DNA from 3 places in the Streptomyces sp. NPDC055632 genome. Region 2 is predicted to be linked to each of the others. Evidence: riboswitches for the same ligand, from Rfam matches in the RefSeq annotation. Region 2 holds a riboswitch; each other region holds the start of a gene.
The links. A riboswitch is a leader RNA that binds a small molecule or an ion and turns the genes downstream of it on or off. The one in region 2 is predicted to bind cobalamin.
Positions count from the first base shown of each region.

Region 1: another riboswitch for cobalamin. It lies ahead of ACWGSR_RS00115 (CoA-acylating methylmalonate-semialdehyde dehydrogenase); the one in region 2 lies ahead of ACWGSR_RS27100 (ribonucleoside-diphosphate reductase subunit alpha).
Region 3: another riboswitch for cobalamin. It lies ahead of cobN (cobaltochelatase subunit CobN); the one in region 2 lies ahead of ACWGSR_RS27100 (ribonucleoside-diphosphate reductase subunit alpha).

Region 1 covers NZ_JBSHHY010000001.1:19,823-25,319, reverse strand. Annotated here, with positions in the region: gene ACWGSR_RS00120 (acyl-CoA dehydrogenase family protein) at 1-1,009, opposite strand, end outside; gene ACWGSR_RS00115 (CoA-acylating methylmalonate-semialdehyde dehydrogenase) at 1,027-2,526, opposite strand; cobalamin riboswitch at 2,738-2,908, opposite strand; gene ACWGSR_RS00110 (hypothetical protein) at 2,999-3,271, opposite strand; gene ACWGSR_RS00105 (helix-turn-helix domain-containing protein) at 3,514-4,098, opposite strand; gene ACWGSR_RS00100 (EamA family transporter) at 4,249-5,085, shown strand; gene ACWGSR_RS00095 (B3/B4 domain-containing protein) at 5,142-5,497, shown strand, end outside.
Region 2 covers NZ_JBSHHY010000025.1:54,280-59,776, forward strand. Annotated here, with positions in the region: gene def (peptide deformylase) at 1-5, shown strand, start outside; gene ACWGSR_RS27095 (ribonucleotide-diphosphate reductase subunit beta) at 78-1,091, opposite strand; gene ACWGSR_RS27100 (ribonucleoside-diphosphate reductase subunit alpha) at 1,091-3,466, opposite strand; cobalamin riboswitch at 3,597-3,719, opposite strand; gene ACWGSR_RS27105 (GNAT family N-acetyltransferase) at 3,786-4,295, opposite strand; gene mctP (monocarboxylate uptake permease MctP) at 4,377-5,497, opposite strand, start outside.
Region 3 covers NZ_JBSHHY010000002.1:372,227-377,723, reverse strand. Annotated here, with positions in the region: gene cobN (cobaltochelatase subunit CobN) at 1-2,384, opposite strand, end outside; cobalamin riboswitch at 2,424-2,561, opposite strand; gene ACWGSR_RS04285 (cobalamin biosynthesis protein CobG) at 2,820-4,055, shown strand; gene ACWGSR_RS04280 (precorrin-8X methylmutase) at 4,052-4,702, shown strand; gene ACWGSR_RS04275 (precorrin-2 C(20)-methyltransferase) at 4,699-5,497, shown strand, end outside.

The DNA of each region.
Region 1 (5,497 bases), on a different contig from region 2:
AGCCGCCGTGGAGCTGGAGCGCCCGGTCGGCGACCGCGTACCCGGTGTCGGTGGCGAACCGCTTGGCCATCGCGCACAACCGCGGGGCCTGCGGGTCGCTCCGGTCCAGGGCGTCCGCCGCCTGCCGCACCAGCGCGCGGGCGGCGGCCAGTTCGGTGGCCATGTCCGCGAGCCGGAACTGCAGCGCCTGCGCGTCGAGGAGCCGGGCCCCGAAGGCCTCCCGGTCCGCGAGGTGCGCCAGGCTGCGGTCCAGGGCGCTCTGCGCGCCGCCGAGCGAGCAGGCGGCGATGCCGAGCCGGCCGCCGTTGAGCCCGTTCATGGCGATGCGGAAGCCCTCGCCCTCGGCGCCGAGGCGCCGGGCGGCGGGGATCCGCACCCCGTCGAGGACGACCTGCCGGGTGGGCTGCGCGTTCCAGCCCATCTTCCGCTCGTTCGCGCCGAAGGAGACGCCCGGGTCGTCGCGCTCGACGACGAAGGCGGTGATCCCGCCGGGGCCCTCGGCGCCCGTACGGGCCATGACGACGTACACGTCGGAGGCGCCCGCCCCGGAGACGAACTGCTTCACCCCCGTCAGGACGTAGTCGTCGCCGACCCGTTCGGCCCGGGTGCGCAGGGCGGCGGCGTCGGACCCGGCCCCGGGCTCGGTCAGGCAGTAGCTGCCGAGCCGGTGCGCCGAGCACAGGTCGGGGAGCCAGCGCCCGCGCTGGGCGTCGTCGCCGTACCGGTCGATCATCCAGGCGACCATGTTGTGGATGGAGAGGTATCCGGCGATGGAGGGGCAGCCGGTGGCCAGGGCCTCGAAGACGAGGACGCCGTCGACCCGGCCGAGACCGGAACCGCCGTGCTCCTCGCGGACGTAGACGCCGCCGAGGCCGAGCCCCGCGGCCCTGCGCAGGACGTCGACCGGGAAGTGCTTGTCCCGGTCCCAGGCGACCGCGTGCGGGCCGAGCTGCTCCTGCGCGAAGTCGAGGGTGACCTCCGCCAGGGCGAGCTGGTCCTTCGTGAGCATGCTGGTGGACACTCCGTTCACCCCATCGTCGGCATGGTGAAGCTCGCGCCCTCCTTGACCCCGGAGGGCCAGCGCGAGGTGACGGTCTTGGTGCGGGTGTAGAAGCGGATCGAGTCGGGCCCGTGCTGGTTCAGGTCGCCGAACCCGGACGCCTTCCAGCCCCCGAAGGTGTGGTACGCCACCGGGACCGGGATCGGGACGTTGACGCCGACCATGCCGGTGTCGACCCGGCGCGCGAACTCGCGGGCGGTGTCGCCGTCCCGGGTGAAGACGGCGACGCCGTTCCCGTACGCGTGCTCGCTGGGCAGCCGCAGTGCCTCCTCGAAGTCGGCGGCGCGCACGACGCACAGCACCGGGCCGAAGATCTCCTCCCGGTGGATCCGCATCTCCGGGGTGACCCGGTCGAAGAGGGAGGCCCCTGCGAAGAAGCCGTCCTCGTGGCCGGGCAGGGTGAAGCCGCGCCCGTCGACGACGAGTTCGGCGCCCTCCTCCACGCCGATGTCGACGTAGCGGGTGACCCGTTCCAGGGCGTCCCGGCTCACCAGCGGCCCGAAGTCGGCCTCCGGGTCGTCGGAGCGGCCGATCCGGAGGGCGGCGACGCGCTCCTTCAGCGCGGCCACCAGCCGGTCGGCGGTCTCCTCGCCGACGGGCACGGCGACGGAGATCGCCATGCAGCGCTCGCCCGCCGAGCCGTAACCGGCCCCCACCAGGGCGTCGACGGCCTGGTCGAGATCCGCGTCGGGCATCACGATCATGTGGTTCTTGGCGCCGCCGAAGCACTGGGCGCGCTTGCCGTGGGCGGCGGCCGTCGCGTAGATGTGCGCGGCGATCGGGGTGGAGCCGACGAAGCCGAGGGCCTGCACGCGGGGGTCTTCGAGGAGGGTGGTGACGGCCTCCTCGCCGCCGTTGACGACGTTGAGGACGCCGGCCGGGAGCCCCGCCTCCAGGAACAGCTCCGCGAGCCGGAGCGGTACGGAGGGGTCGCGTTCGGACGGCTTGAGGAGGAAGGCGTTGCCGCAGGCAAGCGCGGGCGCGGCCTGCCACAGCGGGATCATCGCGGGGAAGTTGAACGGGGTGATGCCGGCGACGACGCCGAGCGGGCTGCGCAGGGAGTGCACGTCGATGCCCGTTCCGGCGTTGTCGGTGAACTCCCCCTTGAGGAGATGGGGGATGCCGGCGGCGAACTCCACTACTTCGAGACCGCGTTGCAGATCGCCGTGGGCGTCCGCGACGGTCTTGCCGTGCTCGGCCGACAGCAGCCTCGCCAGCGCGTCGCGCTCGTCCTCGACGAGCTGGAGGAACCGCAGCAGGACGCGGGCGCGCCGCTGCGGGTTCCAGGCGCCCCACTCCCGCTGGGCGGCGACCGCGTCCGCGATCGCGTGCTCGGTGTCGGCGCGGCCCGCGAGCGGGACGCGGGCCTGGACGGTGCCGGTGTTGGGGTCGTACACGTCGCCGAAGAGGCCGGACGTGCCGGCGGTGTGCTTCCCGCCGATGAAATGGGTGAGTTCACGGACCATGGGTGCCTGCTCTCGTCAGGTCGGATCCGGGGACGGCACGGCGGACCGCCGGTCGCACCGGGTGGGTGCGCCGAGGGGGAACGCCGTGGGACAGGGCGGCGCGGGGCCGCCGAAGAGCTATGTGAACGCGGGGGTCGCCGCTCGCTCCGCCGGATCACCAGGGTCGTGGGTACGGACCGGTGCCATGCGTGTCTGCTCCATCCTCGTGGACAACACGGAACGCTCCGCGGCCGGTATCCTGACTCCCGGATCCCCGCGTGCCGCCCGTCTTCCCGACGGACCTCGTCAGTGACGTGTGGACGGCAGCACGCTCCCCGGTCACAGTGGCGGGACCGTGCCGGATTCACACCGGCTTCCCTGCACCGCGGACCTTGTGCCACGAACATATAGTTGGGCGTCCTAGTAAGTCCACCCCGAACTGCCGTGCCGTCCGGGGGAGTACGTCCCCGAGGCGCGTCCGGCGGGTCGGGCCCTAGGAAGCCCCGGCCGCGTTCCGGAGCCGCCGGGCGCGGATCTCGCGCACGGACAGGAGAACGGCCGCCGCGTTGAGGGGGAAGGCGATCGCGTCGGCGATCTCGCGGACGTCGACGGCGCGCAGGAGGCTCGCGGCCAGCGCGATCAGGAAGAGGCTCAGGGGGAGGAAGCGCCGCCACGCCGGAAGCTCCCGCATCCGTGCGACGGTCACGGTGCACAGGACGAGGGAGCCGAACAGGGCGACGGCCGAGAGGGCGATGAGGACGAGCATCGGGGCTTCTCCGGAAGGGACGGACGGAACGGGGGGCGAACGCCGTGGTGCACCGCCCGGCCCCCACGGACCGGACGCGCGCGGCCCCCGTCCCACCCTCCGAACGACCTGACCTGCGACGACGCTCTCGACCGAGGACAGCTTGACCCACCGGGCCTCTCACGTCATGGGTGCCACCACCCATCTTCGGGACCCGTGCGGCCCCGGAGCGTCCGACGGGTGCCCGTCGGTCCGTCGCTCCCTCAGTACGTGGAAGCCGGGCCCGGGGGCAGGTGGACCGTCATGATCAGGCGGCAGGTGTCGGTGCCGGCGCCGCGGTAGGTGTGGGTGGTATCGCCGTCGAAGGCGGCTGTCTGGCCGGTGCCCACGGAGTGCTCGACGCCGTCGACGACCAGGGTCATCCGGCCCGAGGTGACGCTGACGGTCTCGACGACCCCGGCCCGGTGGGGGTGGCTGGGGTACTCCTCGCCCGGTTCCAGCCTCCAGCGCCAGACCTCGACCGGCGCCGGGCCCGAGGTCGTCAGCATGAGGCGGGCCTCGCCGCCCTCCTCGCCGGTCCACAGCGGTGCGACGCCGGCGGCGTCCACCACGCGGACCCGGCCCTCCGTCGGGCCCTCCATCAGGGCGGACACCGAGACCCCGAGGGTGTCGGCCAGCCGGACCAGGGTGGCGAAGTTGGGGTTGCCCTGGGCCTTCTCCAGGCCCACCAGGGCACCCTTGCTGACCTTGGCGCGCCGTCCGAGCTCGTCGAGGGACAGGCCCGCGCGGACGCGGGCCGTCCTGACGTTGTGCGCGAGCGTCCGCAGGGCCGCCTCTGTCTCGGCCAATTCGATCACCCTTCCCGTTCTCCGCCCGACCCCCGCCCGGTTCTCGCGAGCGGATCACTGGAATGTACCGCCCGGTCGATCGGTTGACGCATGTCGGTCGGTCTGTTGTACGGTTCGGTCGTTCCATTGAGAAAACTAGGGATGTCATCCGTGATCGCTCTGCTGCTGGCCCTGGGCAGCTCCCTCGCCTACGGCTGCGCCGACTTCCTCGGCGGCCTGGGAGCCCGCAAGGCCCACGTCCTGCGCACCGTGATGGTCGCCGCCCCCGCCTCCCTCGCGGTCGAGCTGCTGCTGTGGCCGTTCCTCGGCACCTCGTTCAGCCCCGGCGCCCTCGCCTGGGGAGCCGCGTCCGGCGTCGCCTCGGCCGCCGCGTTCGCCCTGCTCTACCGGACCCTGGCCATCGGCCCGATGAGCGTCCTGTCGCCCGTGACCGCCCTGGTGTCCGCCGTGCTTCCCGTCGGCGTCGGGCTCCTCCAGGGCGAGCACCTGGGCGCCGCCGGTCTCCTCGGCCTGCCGCTCGCGCTGGCGGCGGTGGTGCTCGTCAGCGCCGGGCACGGCGCCGGAGCCGTCCGCCCCTCCCGTACGGCCCTGCTGCTCGCCCTCGGCGCGGGCGCCGCCATCGCCCTCCAACTGGTCTTCCTCCACCAAGCGCCCTCCGACAGCGGAGTGGCCCCGCTGATCGTGGGCCGGGCGGTCTCCTCGGCCGTCACCCTGGTCGCCGCCGGGCTGATGTACCGCAGGCTGGGCCCCGAGAAGCCCGCGTACGCCGTCTCGGCCGCCGCCGGAGCGCTGGACTCCGTGGCGAACCTGCTCTTCCTGCTCGCCGTCCGCGGCGGTGACCTCGCCGTCGTCGCCGTGGTCACCGCCCTCTACCCGGCAGGCACGGTCCTGCTCGCCCGCGGCGTCCTCGCCGAGCGCATCCACCGGGCCCAGCTCGTCGGCCTCGGCACGGCCGCCGTCGCCGTCGGCCTCCTCGCCCTGGCCTGAGGGCCGGGACGTCCCGTACGAAGACCGCCTTCGCCCCCGCACGGAACGGAAATCCCATGACCGCCTTCCGCCTCGCCCCCGCCGTCGCCGAGGCCTTCCCCGGCACCCGCATCGCCCTGGTCACCGCCACCGGCCTGCGCGGCCGCGAGCCCTGGCCCCGCACCGCCGGAGCCGTGGCCGAGCTCGAACGGCGGCTCGCCGACCGCACCTGGCTCCCCGCCGACGAGACCGACCCCCGCATCGAGGCCTGGCACGCCGCGTACCGCTCCTTCGGCACCAACCCCCGCCGCGTCCGCCCCAGCGTCGACGCCCTCGGCCGCCGTCTCGCCAAGAAGGGGGTGCTGCCGCGGATCAACCCGGCCGTGGACTCCTACAACACCGTCTCCGTCCGCCACGGCCTGCCCGCCGGCGC
Region 2 (5,497 bases):
ACTGATCCACGCGCGCGTGCGTACGTGGAAGGGCCCCGCACTCCTCCGGAGGAGTGCGGGGCCCTTCCACGTACCGCCTAGAAGTCCTCGTCGAGGTCCACCGAGCCCTCGACCGCCACCTGGTAGGCGGACGGGCGGCGCTCGAAGAAGTTGGTCAGCTCCTGGACGCCCTGGAGCTCCATGAAGGAGAACGGGTTCTCCGAGCCGTACACCGGGGCGAAGCCGAGGCGCTGGAGGCGCTGGTCGGCGACGCACTGGAGGTACTCGCGCATCGACTCGGTGTTCATGCCCGGCAGACCGTCGCCGCACAGGTCGCGGCCGAACTGGAGCTCCGCCTCCACGGCCTCCTTCAGCATGTCCGTGACCTGCTGCTGAAGCGCGTCGTCGAAGAGCTCGGGCTCCTCCTTGCGGACGGTGTCCACGACCTCGAAGGCGAAGTTCATGTGCATCGTCTCGTCGCGGAAGACCCAGTTGGTGCCGGTCGCCAGGCCGTGCAGCAGGCCCCGGGACCGGAACCAGTACACGTAGGCGAAGGCGCCGTAGAAGAACAGGCCCTCGATGCACGCCGCGAAGCAGATCAGGTTCAGCAGGAAGCGGCGGCGGTCGGCGGCCGTCTCCAGGCGCTCGATCTTCTCGACCGAGTCCATCCACTTGAAGCAGAACTGCGCCTTCTCGCGGATGGAGGGGATCTCCTCGACCGCGTCGAACGCGGCGGCGCGGTCGTCCGGGTCGGGCAGGTAGGTGTCGAGCAGCGTCAGGTAGAACTGGACGTGCACGGCCTCCTCGAAGAGCTGCCGGCTCAGGTAGAGCCGCGCCTCGGGGGAGTTGATGTGCTTGTAGAGCGTCAGGACCAGGTTGTTCGAGACGATCGAGTCGCCCGTCGCGAAGAACGCGACCAGACGGCCGATCATGTGCTGCTCGGCCGGGGTCAGCTTGGCGAGGTCGGCGACGTCCGAGTGGAGGTCGACCTCCTCGACGGTCCAGGTGTTCTTGATCGCGTCCCGGTAGCGCTCGTAGAAGTCCGGGTAGCGCATGGGACGGAGGGTGAGTTCGAAGCCCGGGTCGAGCAGGTTCTTCTCGGTGGAGCTCATTACTGGCAGGCCTCGCAGGACTCGGGGTTTTCCAGGGAGCAGGCGACCGCGTCGGGGTCGGCGGCCTGCTGGACGGGAATGGGCGCGGCGGCGGCCGTCGACGCCTGGGCGGCGCGGGCGATCCGGGTGGCCGGGCGGGAGCGCAGGTAGTACGTCGTCTTGAGGCCCTGCTTCCAGGCGTACGCGTACATCGACGACAGCTTGCCGATGGTGGGCGTCTCCAGGAACAGGTTCAGCGACTGCGACTGGTCCAGGAACGGGGTGCGGGCGGCGGCCATGTCGATCAGGCCGCGCTGCGGGATCTCCCAGGCCGTGCGGTACAGCTCGCGCACCTCGGCCGGCACCCAGGTGAAGCCCTGCACCGAGCCGTTGGAGTCGCGCAGCGCCTCACGGGTCTGCGCGTCCCAGACGCCGAGCCTCTTCAGCTCGTCGACCAGGTACGAGTTGACCTGGAGGAACTCGCCCGACAGCGTCTCGCGCTTGAACAGGTTGGAGACCTGCGGCTCGATGCACTCGTACACGCCGGCGATCGAGGCGATCGTCGCGGTCGGCGCGATGGCGAGGAGGAGGCTGTTGCGCATGCCGACGGCGGCGATCCGCTCGCGCAGCGCGGTCCAGCGCTCCGGCCAGTTCAGCTCCACGTCGTAGTGGTCGGGGTGCAGCACGCCGCGGGCGGCGCGGGTCTTCTCCCAGGCCGGGAGCGGGCCGTTGCGCTCGGCCAGGTCGGCGGAGGCCTCGTACGCGGCGAGCATGATCCGCTCGGCGATCCGGGTGGAGAGCGCCCGCGCCTCGGGGGAGTCGAAGGGCAGCTTCAGCTGGAAGAAGACGTCCTGGAGGCCCATGGCGCCCAGGCCGACCGGACGCCAGCGGGAGTTGGAGCGGCCCGCCTGCTCGGTCGGGTAGAAGTTGATGTCGACGACCCGGTCGAGGAAGGTGACGGCCGTGCGGACGGTCGCGTCCAGGCGCTCCCAGTCGATGTCCGAACCGACCACGAACGCGCCGAGGTTGACCGAGCCCAGGTTGCAGACCGCGGTCTCGCCGTCGTCCGTGACCTCCAGGATCTCCGTGCAGAGGTTGGAGGAGTGGACGGTGTGGCCGGGCTCGGCGGTCTGGTTGGCCGTCCGGTTCGAGGCGTCCTTGAAGGTCATCCAGCCGTTGCCGGTCTGGGCCAGGGTCCGCATCATCCGGCCGTACAGGTCGCGGGCCGGCATCGTCTTGCGGGCCAGGCCGGCCGCCTCGGCCTTGCGGTAGGCGGCGTCGAACTCCTCGCCCCACAGGTCCACGAGCTCGGGCACGTCCGAGGGGGAGAACAGCGACCACTCGGCGTCGGCGTTCACGCGGCGCATGAACTCGTCCGGGATCCAGTGCGCCAGGTTCAGGTTGTGCGTGCGGCGCTGGTCCTCGCCCGTGTTGTCGCGGAGCTCCAGGAACTCCTCGATGTCCGCGTGCCAGGTCTCCAGGTAGACGGCGGCGGCGCCCTTGCGGCGGCCGCCCTGGTTCACGGCGGCGACGGAGGCGTCCAGGGTCTTCAGGAACGGCACGATGCCGTTGGAGTGCCCGTTGGTGCCCCGGATCAGCGAACCGCGGGCGCGGATGCGGGAGTACGAGAGGCCGATGCCGCCCGCGTGCTTCGAGAGGCGCGCGACCTGGTGGTAGCGGTCGTAGATGGAGTCCAGCTCGTCCTGCGGGGAGTCCAGGAGGTAGCAGGAGGACATCTGCGGGTGGCGGGTGCCGGAGTTGAAGAGCGTGGGGGAGGACGGCAGGTAGTCCAGCCGGCTCATCAGGCCGTACAGCGCGGCCACTTCGTCGAGCGCGCGGACGCCCTCGTCCTCGGCCAGACCGCAGGCGACGCGCAGCATGAAGTGCTGCGGGGTCTCGATCACCTTGCGGGTGATCGGGTGGCGCAGCAGGTAGCGCGAGTAGAGGGTGCGCAGGCCGAAGTAGCCGAAGCGGTCGTCGCCGGCGCGGTCGATCGTGGCGTCGAGGCGGTCGGCGTGCAGCGCGACGAACTCGGCGGTGCGGTCGGCGATCAGGCCCTCGCGGTGCCCGACGACGACCGAGGAGGAGAAGTCGACCGAGCCCTGGGAGGCCGCCTCGTCCGCGATGGTGATGGTGAGGAGCCGGGCGGCGAGCCGGGAGTACGCCGGGTCCTCGGCGATCAGGCCGGCGGCCGCCTCGGTGGCCAGCTCGCGCAGCTCCGCCTCGTCCGCGGCGGCGCTGCGGCCGCGGAGCGCGGCGGCGGCGACCTTGCCGGGGTCGGTGTCGGGGAGATCGGCGGTGAGGTCGGTCAGGGTCCGCAGCAGTACGGTCCCGGGACCGTCGCTCTCGACCGCGGAAGCCTCGGCCGAAGCCGGATCGGCGGGCGCGATGGTCACGTGGGGGCTCTCCCTCGCTCGGCTCGGGGCCTCGGCGGGGGCAGGCGGACGGGCGGGCGTCCAGGCATGACGCGCCGCGTCCACCGGCCCACTCCGCGAGGCCCGGACGTCTGTGGCACCCGGAACGGAAGGACCGGGCGCGCTGTCGGCAGGTGTTCGGACTCACTCCGGACGAAACCGCACGAAGTACACCGTTGCGGGACAGTTCCGGATTCGCGCCGGATTCCCCTGCGTCGACAGCGAGGACGAGCATACATGTGGGGGGCGCCGCTCGTGGCACCCCCCACATGTTGTGTCGCCCCCTGGACGGGACTTGGGGTCAGAACTCCAGGGAGTAGGTGCGCAGAGAGTGATCGGGGATGGGCTCCCAGTCCCGGTGCGGGGTGCGGACGAAGCCCGTCCGCTCGTAGATCCGGTGCGCGGAGACCATCGCGGCGTCCGTGGAGAGCACGATCCTGGCGCACCCCGGAAGGGCCCGCGCCCGGTCGACACAGGCCCGTACGAGCGCCTCGCCGACGCCCCGGCCGCGGGCCTCCCGGGCGACCGCGAGCATCCGGAACTCGGCCTCGCCGGCCACCGCGATGTCGGCCCACGGGGTGCCGCCCCGGGCGAAGGTCACCCCGCCGACGATCCGCCCCGCCGCGTCCCCGGTGTCCTCCGCGACGAGGACCTCGCTCTCGCGGGCCCGCCGCTCCGTGTCCCGCAGCACGGCCAGATAGGAGTCCTCGGCCCCGTACTTCAGCAGTCCGTCGTCCAGATAGGTGCGTCCGGTCAGTTCGCCGAGCACCTCGTACTCCTCGGGCCGTACCGCCCTGATCGTGAAGTCCATGGGGGAAGTGTGCACGCCGGGGACGCGACGGGGCCCGGGGCCTCCTGGCGGAGGTCCCGGGCCCTTTCGGCGCGACCGGTGTCAGTGGGTGGGCGCGGTGGCCTTCTCCATCTCGGTCTGCACGCCGGGGTCGCCGGCGTCGGCGGTGTAGTCCGACGGGGAGGTCTCGTCGATGCCCTCGGGGGCCTTGAGGGCCTTGAGGACGAAGGTGAGGACCACGGTGACCACGACGTTGAGGACGAAGGCGGTGAGGCCGATGTAGCCGATCTCGCCGATGCCCGGGATCTCGGCGGAGGAGCCGCCGAAGTGCTTCTGCTTCGGAGTGGACACGTTGTAGGCGGCGATAGTGCCGTACAGCATGCCGACAGCCCACCCTGCGAGCAGGGCCCAGCGGTGGAACCAGCGGGTGAAGAGCCCTCCTACCAGGGCGGGGAAGGTCTGGAGGATCCAGATGCCGCCGAGGAGCTGGAAGTTGATCGCGACCGTCTTGTCCATGGTGAGGACGAACACGAGGGCGCCGACCTTGACCAGAAGCGAGACGATCTTGGAGACCTTGGTCTCCTGGGCCGGGGTCGCGTCCGGCTTGATGAAGTCCTTGTAGATGTTCCTGGTGAAGAGGTTGGCGGCGGCGATCGACATGATCGCGGCCGGGACGAGCGCGCCGATGCCGATCGCGGCGAACGCGACGCCCGCGAACCAGTCCGGGAACATGGTCTCGAAGAGCTGCGGAATGGCGAGCTGGCCGTTCTCGACCTTGATCCCTGCGGCGATCGCCATGAAGCCCAGCAGTGCCAGCAGACCCAGCATCAGCGAGTACAGCGGCAGGATCGTGGTGTTGCGGCGGATGACCTCGCGGCTCCGGGACGACAGCGTCGCCGTGATGGAGTGCGGGTACATGAAGAGCGCGAGCGCGGAGCCGAGCGCGAGCGTCGCGTACGTCCACTGGCCGGCCTCGCCGGGGACGAGTCCACCGACCTTGTTGGTGGTGAACTTCTCGCCCGCCTGGGCGAAGATCTCGTCGAAGCCGCCCAGCTTGATCGGGATGTAGATGATCGCCACCGCGATGACGATGTAGATCAGGGTGTCCTTGACGAAGGCGATGAGCGCGGGGGCGCGCAGGCCGGAGGAGTAGGTGTAGGCCGCGAGGACGCCGAAGGCGATGAGCAGCGGCAGGTCCTTGATGAACCAGTGGGTGTTCTCGC
Region 3 (5,497 bases), on a different contig from region 2:
GGGGAGCCGGACGGACCGGCCGGCACGAAGCCGCCGTTGAGCGCGTGCACGGCGTGCGCCAGCTCGTCGGTGGTGGCGGCCAGACGCGGCACGACCTGTTCGGCGGCGAACCGCAGCACGGCCCGGACGTCGGGGCCGTGGTCGGCCGCGACCGACTCGACCGCGTCCACCGCCCAGTCCGCCGCCTCCATCGCCTCGACGAGCTCGCGCGCCTTCGCCTCCGCCTCGTCGGCGGTGGTGCGGGTCGCGGCCGACTCGTCCAGGCCCAGGGCCTCGCGCAGACCGGGCAGCGCCTGCGTGCCGCCCCAGATCTGGCGGGCGCGCAGGATGGAGAGGACCAGGTTGACCCGGGCCTCGCCGGCCGGGGCGCCGCCGAGGACGTGCAGGCCGTCGCGGATCTGGGCGTCCTTGACCTCGCACAGCCAGCCGTCGACGTGGAGCAGGAAGTCGTCGAAGCCGTCGTCCTCCGGGCGCTCCTCCAGACCGAGGTCGTGGTCGAGCTTGGCGGCCTGGATCAGGGTCCAGATCTGGGCGCGGATCGCGGGCAGCTTCGCCGGGTCCATGGAGGAGATCTGCGCGTACTCGTCGAGGAGCTGCTCCAGGCGCGCGATGTCGCCGTACGAGTCGGCGCGGGCCATCGGCGGCACCAGGTGGTCGACCAGGGTGGCGTGCACGCGCCGCTTGGCCTGGGTGCCCTCGCCCGGGTCGTTGACCAGGAACGGGTAGACCAGCGGCAGGTCGCCGAGGGCCGCGTCCGGGCCGCAGGCGGCGGACAGGCCGGCGTTCTTGCCGGGCAGCCACTCCAGGTTGCCGTGCTTGCCCAGGTGGACCATGGCGTCGGCGCCGAAGCCGCCGTCCTCGGCGCGGGCCGCGATCCAGCGGTAGGCGGCCAGGTAGTGGTGGGACGGCGGGAGGTCGGGGTCGTGGTAGATCGCGATCGGGTTCTCGCCGAAGCCGCGCGGCGGCTGGATGAGGACGAGGAGGTTCCCGCGCCGCAGGGCGGCGAGCACGATGTCGCCCTCCGGGTTCCGCGACCGGTCGAGGAACATCTCGCCGGGCGCCGGGCCCCAGTGCTCCTCGACGTGGGTGCGCAGCTCCTCGGGGAGGGTCGCGTACCAGCGCTTGTAGTCGGCGGCCGGGATCCGGACCGGGTTCTTGGCCAACTGCTCCTCGGTCAGCCAGTCCTGGTCGTGGCCGCCGGCCTCGATGAGGGCGTAGATCAGCTCGTCGCCGTCGCCCGAGACCAGGCCGGGGAGGTCCTCGGCGGGCCCGAAGTCGTAGCCCTCCTCGATCAGCCGGCGAAGGAGGGAGACGGCGGAGGCCGGGGTGTCGAGACCGACGGCGTTGCCGATGCGGGAGTGCTTGGTGGGGTACGCGGAGAGGACGAGCGCGAGCCTCTTCTCGGCATTCGGGATGTGCCGGAGGCGGGCGTGCCGCACGGCGATCCCGGCGACGCGGGCCGCGCGCTCGGTGTCCGCCACGTACGCGGGCAGGCCGTCCTCATCGATCTCCTTGAAGGAGAACGGGACGGTGATCAGGCGCCCGTCGAACTCGGGGACGGCGACCTGGCTGGCGGCGTCCAGCGGGGAGAGGCCCTCGTCGTTCTCCTCCCACGCGGACCGCGAGCCGGTCAGGCAGAGGGCCTGGAGGATCGGCACGTCGAGCGAGGCGAGCGCCCCCGCGTCCCAGGCCTCCTCGTCGCCGCCGGCCTGCGCCTCGGCGGGCTTGGTGCCGCCCGCCGCGAGGACGGTGGTGACGATCGCGTCGGCGGTGCGGAGGGTGTCGAGCAGCTCCGTCTCGGGGGCGCGCAGGGAGGCCACGTACAGCGGGAGGGCCCGCGCGCCGGCGTCCTCGATCGCCTCGCACAGGGCGCCGACGAAGGCGGTGTTGCCGCTCATGTGGTGGGCGCGGTAGTAGAGCACGGCGATCGTCGGGCCCTCGGTGGCCTTCGGGGTGCGCTCCAGCGGGCCCCAGGTCGGGGCGGCGGCCGGGGCCTCGAAACCGTGGCCGGTGAGCAGGACGGTGTCGGAGAGGAAGCGGGCGAGCTGCTCCAGGTTGGCGGGGCCGCCGTGCGCCAGGTAGGCGTGCGCCTCGGTGGCGACGCCGACGGGCACGGTGGACGCCTCCATGAGCTGCGCGTCGGGCGCCTGCTCACCGCTGAGCACGACGACCGGCTTCCCGGCGGCGCGGATCGCGTCGAGCCCGTCCTGCCAGGAACGGAGCCCGCCGAGGAGCCGGACGACGACGAGTTCGGCGCCGTCGAGGAGCCCGTCGAGATCGGCGAGCGGGAGCCGGGCGGGGTTGGCGAACCGATACTCCACCGGTCCGCCGGCCGCGCGGGCGCTGAGCAGGTCGGTGTCGGAGTGCGACAGCAGCAGAAGCATGGCGAGCGCAGGCCTTCCTCGGGGTTGTCCGCGCCCCGGGTGGTCGTGTGGACGGCAGGAGTTCCTGACTCACCGGCCCGAGAACACCGGGCCGGCTCACAGTGGCGGGACCGCGCCGGAATCTCACCGGGCTTCCTCCCCGGGGTCCTGGGACCCCATGCCGCTTGCATCCTAGATCGTGAGCTCCGGACGCCGGAGGGAGCGGGAGGGTCGGGCGGATCACACCGGCACCGGGCCGGGACCGGGCCGGAGCGTGCCGGGCCGGCCCGCGCCTGTCCGACGCGCGGAAAGCCGGCCCTCGCGCCCCCGCCGACTCCCGGAAAGCCGGCCCCCCGCCCCCACCTCCCCACTCGTGGGAAGCCGGTCCTCGCGCCCCCGCCCGGGCGCCCCGAGTCAGGCTGGTCACACCCCGTCGACCGCCGGTTTCCCGTGGGTATGCTCGCCGCCATGCCGCCCGTCCCGCCCCCGACGCCCGCCCCCGGCGCACCCCGTGTGCGGGAGCGCGGCGACGCCTGCCCCGGGGCGCTGCGGCTGCACTCCGCCGACGACGGACACCTGGCCCGACTGCGGCTGCCCGCAGGAAGGTTGACGGCGCGTCAGGTGGAGGTCCTGGCGGACGCCGCCGAGGCCCTGGGGGACGGGCGGATCAGCGTCACCTCGCGCGGGAACGCCGAGCTGCGCGGCTTGGCGGACGGCTGCGGGGCGGAGCTCGCGGCGCTCCTGGCGGAGGCGGGCCTGCTGCCCTCGCCCACCCACGAGCGCGTCCGCAACATCGTGGCCTCCCCGGCCGCGGGCCTCGACGGACTCGGCGCCGCCGACGTGCAGTTGTGGGCCCGCGAGCTGGACGAACGGCTCTGCGCCGCGCCCTGGGCCGCCGCGCTCTCGGGCCGTTTCCTCTTCGTCCTGGACGACGGCCGCGGCGACGTCACCGGCCTCGGCGGGGATGTGACCTTGGTCGCAGTGGACCCCCGCACCGCGCTCCTGCACCTGGGCGGCCGGGCCGTGCGCGTCGCCGCCGACGACGCGCCCCGCGCCGCCCTCGCCGCCGCCCGCGCCTTCCTCTCCGCCGCCCGCGCGGCCGGCACCGGCGCCTGGCGCGTACGGGAGCTGCCGGAGGGCCACGGGGCCGGCGTACCGGAAGCACTCGCGGCGGCCGGGACAGCGGCGGAAGAGGTGCCCGAGCCGGTCCTGCCGCAGGGGCCGCCGCCCGTCCCCGGCCCCCTCGGCCCCGCCTCCCTCCACGTGCTCGCCCCTCTCGGCCGCCTCACCGCCGCCCAGCTGCGGGCCCTGCTGCCCGCCGACGAGGTGCGGCTCACGCCCTGGCGCGGAGCCGTCGTCGTCGGCGCCGGGCCCGACCGGACGCCCGCGCTCGACGCGGCCGGACTGATCACCCGGCCCGACTCCCCCTGGATCGGCGTCAGCGCCTGCACCGGGCGGCCCGGCTGCGCCAAGTCCCTCGCGGACGTCCGGGCGGACGCGGTCCCCGGCCGTCCCGGCCTGCCCGTCCACTACTCCGGGTGCGAGCGCCGCTGCGGACACCCGCACGGCGACTGGATCGACGTCCTCGCCGCCCCCGGCGGCGGCTACCTGGTCGACGGCGCCCCCGTCCCCCGTACCGAACTGGCCCCCGCGGTCACCACGGCCCGTACCGCGCCCCGCACAACGAGATGAGCGAGAACAGGATGTTCGACTACGAGAAGGACGGCACGGAGATCTACCGCCGCTCCTTTGCCACGATCCGCGCCGAGGCGGACCTCACGGGCCTGCCCGCCGACGTCGCCCAGGTGGCGGTCCGGATGATCCACGCCTGCGGCATGACGGACCTCGTCCAGGACATCGCGTACTCGCCGGGCGTCGTCGCGAGCGCCCGCGCCGCGCTGCGGGCCGGCGCGCCGATCCTCTGCGACGCGCGGATGGTCGCCAGCGGCGTCACCCGCAAGCGGCTGCCCGCCGACAACGAGGTGCTCTGCACGCTCTCCGACCCGGCCGTGCCCGCCCTGGCCGCCGAGCTCGGCACCACCCGCTCCGCCGCCGCCCTCGAACTCTGGCGGGACCGCCTCGAAGGCTCCGTCGTCGCCATCGGCAACGCGCCCACCGCCCTCTTCCACCTCCTGGAGATGGTCGCGAAGGGGGCGGGGCGGCCCGCCGCCGTCCTCGGCATACCGGTCGGCTTCATCGGCGCCGCCGAGTCCAAGGACGCCCTCGCCGCCAACACCCTCGGCCTCGACCACCTCGTCGTCCGGGGCCGGCGCGGCGGCAGCGCCATGACGGCCGCCGCGATCAACGCCCTCGCGCACGAAGCGGAGATCCAGCAGTGACCGGGAACATCGTCGGCAGGCTGTACGGCGTGGGGCTCGGCCCCGGCGACCCGGACCTCCTCACCCTCGCCGCCGTGAAGGCCATCGCCGGGGCCGACGTGATCGCCTATCACTCGGCCCGCCACGGGCGCTCCATCGCCCGCTCGATCGCGGCCCCGCACCTGCGCGAGGACCACGTCGAGGAGCGGCTGATGTACCCGCTCACGGTGGAGACCACGGACCACCCCGGCGGCTACCGGGGCGCCCTGAACGACTTCTACGAGGAGGCGGCGGCCCGGCTCGCCGCCCACCTGGACGCGGGCCGCACGGTCGCGGTCCTCGCCGAGGGCGACCCGCTCTTCTACGGCTCGTACCAGCACATGCACAAGCGGCTCGCGCACCGCTACGACACGACCGTCATCCCCGGCGTCACCTCGGTGAGCGCCGCCGCCGCCCGGCTCGGCGAGCCGCTGTGCGAGGCGGAGGAGGTCCTGACGATCGTCCCGGGCACGCTGCCGGAGGACGAGCTGACGGCCCGGCTCGCGGGCACGGACTCGGCGGTCGTGATGAAACTCGGCCGCACCTTCCCCACCGTGCGGCGGGCCCTGGAGCGGGCAGGCCGCCTGGAGGACGCGCGGTACGTGGAGCGGGCGTTCATGGCGGGCGAGCGGACTGGGCGCCTGGCGGAGGTGGACCCGGAGTCCGTCCCGTACTTCTCGGTGGCCGTCCTGCCCTCCCGCGTCGACGAGGAGCCGCCGGTACGGGAGCGGGGCGAGGTCGTCGTGGTCGGCACGGGTCCGGCGGGCGCGCCCTGGC